DNA from 2 places in the Luteococcus peritonei genome. Region 2 is predicted to be linked to the other one. Evidence: predicted binding sites of a transcription regulator. Region 2 holds the regulator's gene; the other holds the start of a gene.

The links. The regulator LexA, encoded in region 2, represses DNA repair genes until DNA is damaged. The targets are predictions, from matches to a motif close to TCGAACANNTGTTCGA.
Region 1: a site for LexA is predicted at 844-859, ahead of ABD073_RS00370 (DUF6504 family protein). Genes of this name have one in related genera too.

Annotation. Positions count from the first base shown of each region.
Region 1 covers NZ_BAAAIX010000001.1:67,771-71,138, forward strand. The annotation lists gene ABD073_RS00365 (helix-turn-helix transcriptional regulator) at 1-691, opposite strand, end outside; gene ABD073_RS00370 (DUF6504 family protein) at 1,042-1,485, shown strand; gene ABD073_RS00375 (DNA polymerase III subunit alpha) at 1,543-3,368, shown strand, end outside.
Region 2 covers NZ_BAAAIX010000028.1:86,610-89,977, forward strand. The annotation lists gene ABD073_RS12120 (ATP-dependent DNA helicase) at 1-956, shown strand, start outside; gene ABD073_RS12125 (DUF167 domain-containing protein) at 999-1,268, opposite strand; gene lexA (transcriptional repressor LexA) at 1,270-2,082, opposite strand; gene ABD073_RS12135 (hypothetical protein) at 2,348-2,731, shown strand; gene ABD073_RS12140 (RDD family protein) at 2,863-3,368, opposite strand, start outside.

The DNA.
Region 1 (3,368 bases), on a different contig from region 2:
CCCGGGCGAAGCCGGGGTCGAAGTCGTCGGCGGTGTCCCAGCTGATCTCGTAGTCCATCATCGCCAGCTCGCCATGGCGCAGCGGTCGGGGCAGCAGGATCTCGCCCACCACCAGGCCGTCCTCCTCGAACTGCACCACACGACCCAGACTGCAGCCCACACCGGCCTGGATGGAGGGCGGGACGTCCTCCGGGCTGGACTGCTGGAAGGCCAGGCCGAAGCGGTCCAGGCCGTCCACCTCGGCGCGGATCAACTGGCGGGTGGTCTCGGTCTGGACATGGTTGGCTCGGTCCACGTGCAGGCTGTCCTGCACGGTCAGGGTGGTGTAGGGGCGACGTGGATCGATGCCCATCTCGCGCAGGATGCCGTCGATCTGCTCGTCGCGCGGCAGCCGGGTGACCGGTTCCCAGCGGCTGATGGCGTCGCCGGGCAGTGCGCTGGTGAGGTGACCCACCGGGACCCGCAGGATCTTCTCCAGTTCGGCGATGGCCTTGAGCGAGCGGTTGCGGGTGGGCAGCGAGCGGCCGGTCTGCCAGTAGCTCAGCGTGGCGATGGAGACCGGGGTGCCTGCGGCACGCAACCGCTGGCTGAGCCGGTCCAGGGTGAGGTTGCGGCGTGCGATCGCCTTGGACAGCACATCGGGGAAGTCAGGCTGTCCGGTGCTGCTGGAGCGGTGGTCGGGGCTCGGCATGGACCCATTGTCACCCACCCGTGAGGATGTGGTCGTCGAGGCTCGCCCTCGGACAGTAAATCCACACCTGACGCCGGTGATCTGCCGTCCTGCAAGGGGATCTGTCCTCCCATTGACGTTTTGTCGGCAGGCCTGTCTATAGTTGTCCTTGCTCGAACGGATGTTCGATTGGAGGTCTTGCGCAGGGCCTCCGCGCGCGCTGGGGAAGGTTCGCAGACGCATCCGTGAGGGCATCCGGGCACGCCCGGCGCGGACGACCTCGACCCCCGTCCGTGCCGGGTCTGCCAGGCGCAGCCGGCATGCCGCTGCGTCCCGGGGTCGAGATCCGTGACGGGGTGTGGCCGAAAGGGATGCTTGTGCGCAGGCATGACGAGGTGATCGAGGTCCGCCAGGGCCGCATCGGCGAGGGCATCGCCGGTCTGGAGCCGGCCGTCGACCCGCAGCTGGCCGAGGGGCCCAGCCAGTTCCTGTGGCGTGACCGCCTGTGGCGGGTGCTGCAGGTGCAGGCGCGCTGGGTGGAGTCCGGTGCCTGGTGGGACTCACCGGGGGTGCGTGCCGCCCGCGGCGACTGGGAGCCCGCGCCGCAGGAGGCCTTCTCGCCGCACGAGGGTGCGGTGACCGCACCGGAGCCGGGCCACGCCGCGACGGCTGCCCTGGCCGACGACGACCTGCTCTGCGAGCAGGAGGTCTGGCGGGTGGAGGCGGCCTGCGGCCGGATGTTCAGCCGCGGGGTCTACGAGCTGGTGCACGTGCTGGGCAGTGACGGCTGGCGGCTGCGGACGGTGATGGACTGATGTCCGTCCGGATGCTGCGCCCCGGCCTCGGGTCCTGCCCGGTCCCGGGAGGCCGTCATGGCTGATCCCTTCGTGCACCTGCGGGTGGCCTCGGGCCACTCGCTGCAGTACGGCGCCTCCCATCCCGAGGAACTGGTCAACGCCGCCGCCGCCCAGGACATGGACACCCTGGCCCTGACCGACCGCGACGGGCTCTACGGCGCGGTCCGCTTCGCCAAGGCCTGCCTGCGCACCGGCGTGGCCCCGGTGGTGGGGGTGGACCTCGCCGTCCCGTTCAGCGTCGACGACCCGCAGCACCCGGCCCATGCCCCCGCCGCCCCACGGCGCAGCGCCGCCCGGGGCGGCACGTTGCGCGATCCCCGGCTGCCGCGCGTGGTGGCCATGGCCACCTCGCGCTCCGGCTGGGGCAGCCTGTGCCGGCTGACCACCGCCACCCATCTGGCCGGCGAGCGGGGCCGGCCGGTGAGCACGCCCGAGCTGGTGGCCTCACACGCCCAGGCGGGGGACCTGCTGGTGGTGCTGGGGGCCGACTCCCAGTTCGGCCTGGAGGTGGCCCGCGGCCGGCGTCGGGAGGCCACCCGGGAGCTGCGCCGCTGGCTGGACCTGGTGGACCCCTCCCAGCTGGTGGTGGCGGTGACCAACCACCAGGTGGCCGGCAGCGGGGTGGGGAGCGCCCGGCAGGCGGGCGGCATGCTGGCCATCGCCGACGAGCACCGCCTCACCGGCATCCTGACCAACCAGGTGCGGATGGTGGAGCGTCGCCAGGCCACCACGGTGGACGTGCTGGACGCCGCCCGCCGGCTGGTGCCGCTGGACGCGCGCAATGTGGACCGGCGCAATGCCGAGGCCCACCTGAAGACGGGCAAGCAGATGTTGCAGGTGGCCCAGGAGGTGGCCCGGCTGGCCGGGCGCGACGAGCGCGGTGCCGAGTGGCTGCTGGCCGACACCCGTACCACCGCGGTGCGCTCCCGGCTGGATCCGCGCGCCGACATCGGCCTGGGCGAGATCCACCTGCCCGAGTTCGAGACCCTGGGCACCACCACCGAGCAGGCGATGGCGGTGCTGCGGCAGCGCTGCGAGGCCGGCATCGCGGCCCGCTACGGCGCCGGCTCGCAGGCCGTGCTGCAGCGCCTCGACGAGGAGCTGGACGTGATCGCCACGCTGGGCTTCGCCTCCTACTTCCTCACCGTGGCCGACGTGGTGGAGCTGATCGGTTCGATGGGCATCCGCTGCGCGGCGCGCGGCTCGGGCGCCGGCAGCCTGGTCAACTACCTGCTGGGCATCTCCGGGGTGGACCCGATGGCCTACGGGCTGGTGATGGAGCGTTTCCTGTCGCCGCTGCGCCAGGCGCTGCCGGACATCGACCTGGACGTGGAGAGCGCCCGTCGTACCGAGATCTACGAGCGCATCCTGGAGGTCTTCGGTGGCCGGCGGGTGGCCTGCGTGGCGATGCTGGAGACCTACCGGGTGCGCCATGCGGTGCGCGACGTGGCGGCCGCGCTGAGCCTGCCGCCGGCGGAGGCCGATGCCATCGCCAAGGCCTTCCCGCACATCCGGGCCCGCGACGCCCGCAAGGCCTTGCGTGACCTGCCCGAGCTGCGCGCCGCCGGCCTGGCGGAGCGTCGTCTGGAGGTGCTCTTCGAGCTGGTGGAACAGCTCGACGGCCTGCCCCGCCACGTCGCCCTGCATCCCTGCGGGGTGCTGCTGAGTGATTCCACGCTGGGCGACCGCACCCCGCTGGAGGCCAGCTTCGGCGGTTTCCCGATGAGCCAGTTCGACAAGGACGACGTGGAGGACCTGGGCCTGCTGAAGCTGGACGTGCTGGGCATCCGGATGCAGTCCTCGATGGCGCACGCGCTGGCCGAGATCGAGCGCACCGAGGG
Region 2 (3,368 bases):
CCGCGGCCAAGGAGGTCTTCGACATCGCCGAGCGGATGGCCGACCTGTCGGTGCACGACGTGGTCTGGGTGAGCGAGCGCGAGCGCTTCGGCCGTCAGGCCCACGTCGCGCCGCTGAGCGTCGCCGGGCTGATGCGGGAGCGGGTGCTGGGGCAGGCCACCACGGTGATGACCTCGGCCACGCTCAAGATCGGTGGCGACTTCGAGCAGGTGGCGGGCCAGATCGGCCTCAAGCGCGCCGACCGGCTCGCCGACGAGCGCCATGACCCGGACAACCCGCTGGCCTGGCGCGGGCTGGATGTCGGCACCCCCTTCGACTATCCCCGTCAGGGCATCCTCTACGTCGCCACCTCGCTGCCGAACCCTCGCCGTGAGGGGATCACGCCGGAGGCGCTGGAGGAGGTGGCCGAGCTGGTCTGGGCGGCCGGCGGCCGCACCCTGGGGCTGTTCGCCTCGCAGAAGGCCGCGGAGACGGCTGCCGCCCACGTGCGCAAGCAGCTGCCGAAGATGACCATCCTGTGCCAGGGCGATGCCCAGCTTTCGGAGCTGACCAAGCGTTTCGTCGCCGAGCCGGAGGTCTGCCTGTTCGGCACGGTCTCGCTGTGGCAGGGCATCGACGTGCCGGGCGACACCTGCGAGCTGGTTGTCATCGACAAGATCCCCTTCCCACGGCCCGACGACCCGCTGATGCAGGCCCGCCAGCAGGCCGTGGTGGACAACGGCGGCAACGGCTTCATGGCCGTGCCCGCCACCCATGCCGGTCTGCTGCTGGCCCAGGGTGCGGGCCGGCTGATCCGACGGGTGAGCGACCGTGGTGTCGTGGCGGTGCTGGATCCGCGCCTGGTCACGGCTCGCTACGGCGGCTTCCTGCGGGCCTCGATGCCCGACTTCTGGATGACGCGCGACCGTGAGGTGGCGGTGCAGGCGCTGCGACGGCTGCAGGAGGGTCGCGGCTGATCCGCCGGGCGGGCGCTGTCCGCTCCGCGCAGGAAGGTCGGTTCAGCCCTGCAGCAGGTCCTGCCAGGCGGGGGCGAGCTCGTCGTCGAACTCCACCAGCTTGGTGCGCGAGGTCTGGCCGGAGACGATCTCCAGCCGGTTGGGCCGGGTGCCCAGCGCCTTGGCGAGCGCGGCCAGCACGGCCTTGTTGGCCCTGCCGTCCACCGCGGGGGCGTTCACCTGCACCACCAGGGCCGGCTCTCCCTGAGGGTCGTGCATGCCTCCGACGTGCGTACGTGAGGCGCCGGGCTTGACCCGGATCGGGCGTCGCACCTCAGACGCGGCGCAGCACCGCGACCACCTTGCCGAGGATGGTGGCGTGGTTGCCGTCGATGGGGGAGTAGTTCTCGTTGTGCGGCATCAGCCAGACCTGGCCGGGCTCACGTCGGAAGGTCTTGACGGTGGCCTCGTCGTCCAGCAGGGCCGCCACGATGTCACCGTTGACGGCATCGTTCTGCTGCCGGACCACGACGTAGTCGCCGTCGCAGATCGCGGCATCCACCATGGAGTCGCCGTGCACCTCCAGCAGGAAGACCGTCCCCTCACCGACCAGCTGCTTGGGCAGGGGGAAGACGTCCTCGACGCGCTCCTCGGCCAGGATCGGGCCGCCGGCCGCGATCCGCCCCACCATGGGCACGTTGACCGCGCTGGGGAAGGAGTCGTGCAGGCCCGTGACGTCCCCGTCCACCTCCGGCGCGCTGGCCGGGGCGGGGGTGCGCGGCTGCAGCGAGCTGGGCAGGTTCAGTTCCATGGCCCGCGGCCGGTTCGGGTCGCGGTGCACATAGCCCTTGGCCTCCAGCTGCTTGAGCTGGTGGGCGACGCTGGAGGAGGAGGCCAGGCCGGCGGCATCGCAGATCTCGCGAATGCTCGGCGGGTAGCCGCGCGAGGCGGTCACGTCGCGGATGATCACCAGGATGCGACGCTGGCGCGCGGTCAGGCCGTCGGCGTCCACGGTGGCGGGCTGCTCCTTGCGCCCACGTCCTGGCCCGGCCAGCTCCTGACGAACCTGTTCGTTGGTGGGCCGGCCGACCCCGCGCCGGGTGCCGGGGCGTCCGCCCGTGCTCTGCTTCTCGTCGCCTGTCGCCATGGCTCGACAGTAGTGCTTCACGCGAGGTGATTCAAACACCTGTTCGATCTGGTGGGCGCGTGTCGGGCGGCCGCGAAAAAATTGTCAGAGGCGCCTGTTTGACTCCTTCCAGTCGCCCGGGGCCGCGGTCCAGGATCACGAAAAGATCACGTCATTCGAATGGATGTTTGATTGACGGGCCTGGCGGCGCTAGTGTGATGGCATCGAACACCTGTTCGAGGGCGGATGGCCCACGGAAGAGGTTCGCCAGGACAAGGAGTACGAGATGAGCGCAACACTGACTGCCCGCAGCACCGTCACCCCGGTGAAGCACCGTCGCCGTCGGGAGTCCCTGCGTGGCCCCGTGGCGAGGCCCCAGGCCGCCACGGCACCCCTTGCCCGCCCCGCCCAGCCCGCCGGGCCGGTCGTGGCCGGCCGGCCGATCGAGCTGGTGCTGGCGCCGCGTACCGCCACCCGGGCGCATGCTGCGGCCCAGCCCATGGGTCCGGTGCGCCTCACCGACCGCGGCCTGCTGGCCGTCATGGTGCTGCTGGCAGTGCTGACCGTCGCCACGGTGACCGTCGGCTTGGTGGCCTTCTTCGGGGTCAGCAACGCCCCGCTGGAGCAGCAGCCCGCCCAGCAGGACGTGAGCATCGCACTGCAGCGCTGAGGCTCCTCAACCCGCGTCGCCTCCGGGTGCTCCGTCGCCACGACGTGACTGGTCCACCGCATGACAATGGCCCCCAGCCCGAGTGCTGGAGGCCATTGTCGCTCAGCGTGCCGGTGGCACGACGAGGTGGATCACTTGGCGTCGACGACCACGGTCTTCATGATCTTGTCGGCGAAGGTCTGGCGCTTGGCATCCCACAGCGGCCACAGGTAGCCGATGTAGCAGATGTTGTCCAGGACGTGGCAGATGTCGCGGAGGAAGGCCTTGCCGGCGCCGATCGGCTGGCCGGTCATCTCGTCGAGCAGCTTGATGCCCAGCACGGACTTGCCGACGCTCTGGCCGGTGCGGCCGGCGCGCAGCCAGCGGTTCCACAGCGTCCAGCCGAAGGCCAGCGCCAGGAAGACCATGGCCACCGGCCAGTTGCCGTCGGTGAGCTGCGCCCCGGTGTTCTGGTCGTAATCGGGCATGAAGTTGCTCGCGATGCCACCCAGGATCGCACCGGGGATCGAGTCGATGATGTTGGCGGCCACGCGCTTGAACCAGCTCGAGAGCTGCGGGGTGGCGGCACCGGGCTGGTAGCCGTAGGCGGGCTGGCCGTAGCCGGCGCCCGGAGCGACGTAGCCGGCCTGCTGGCCGT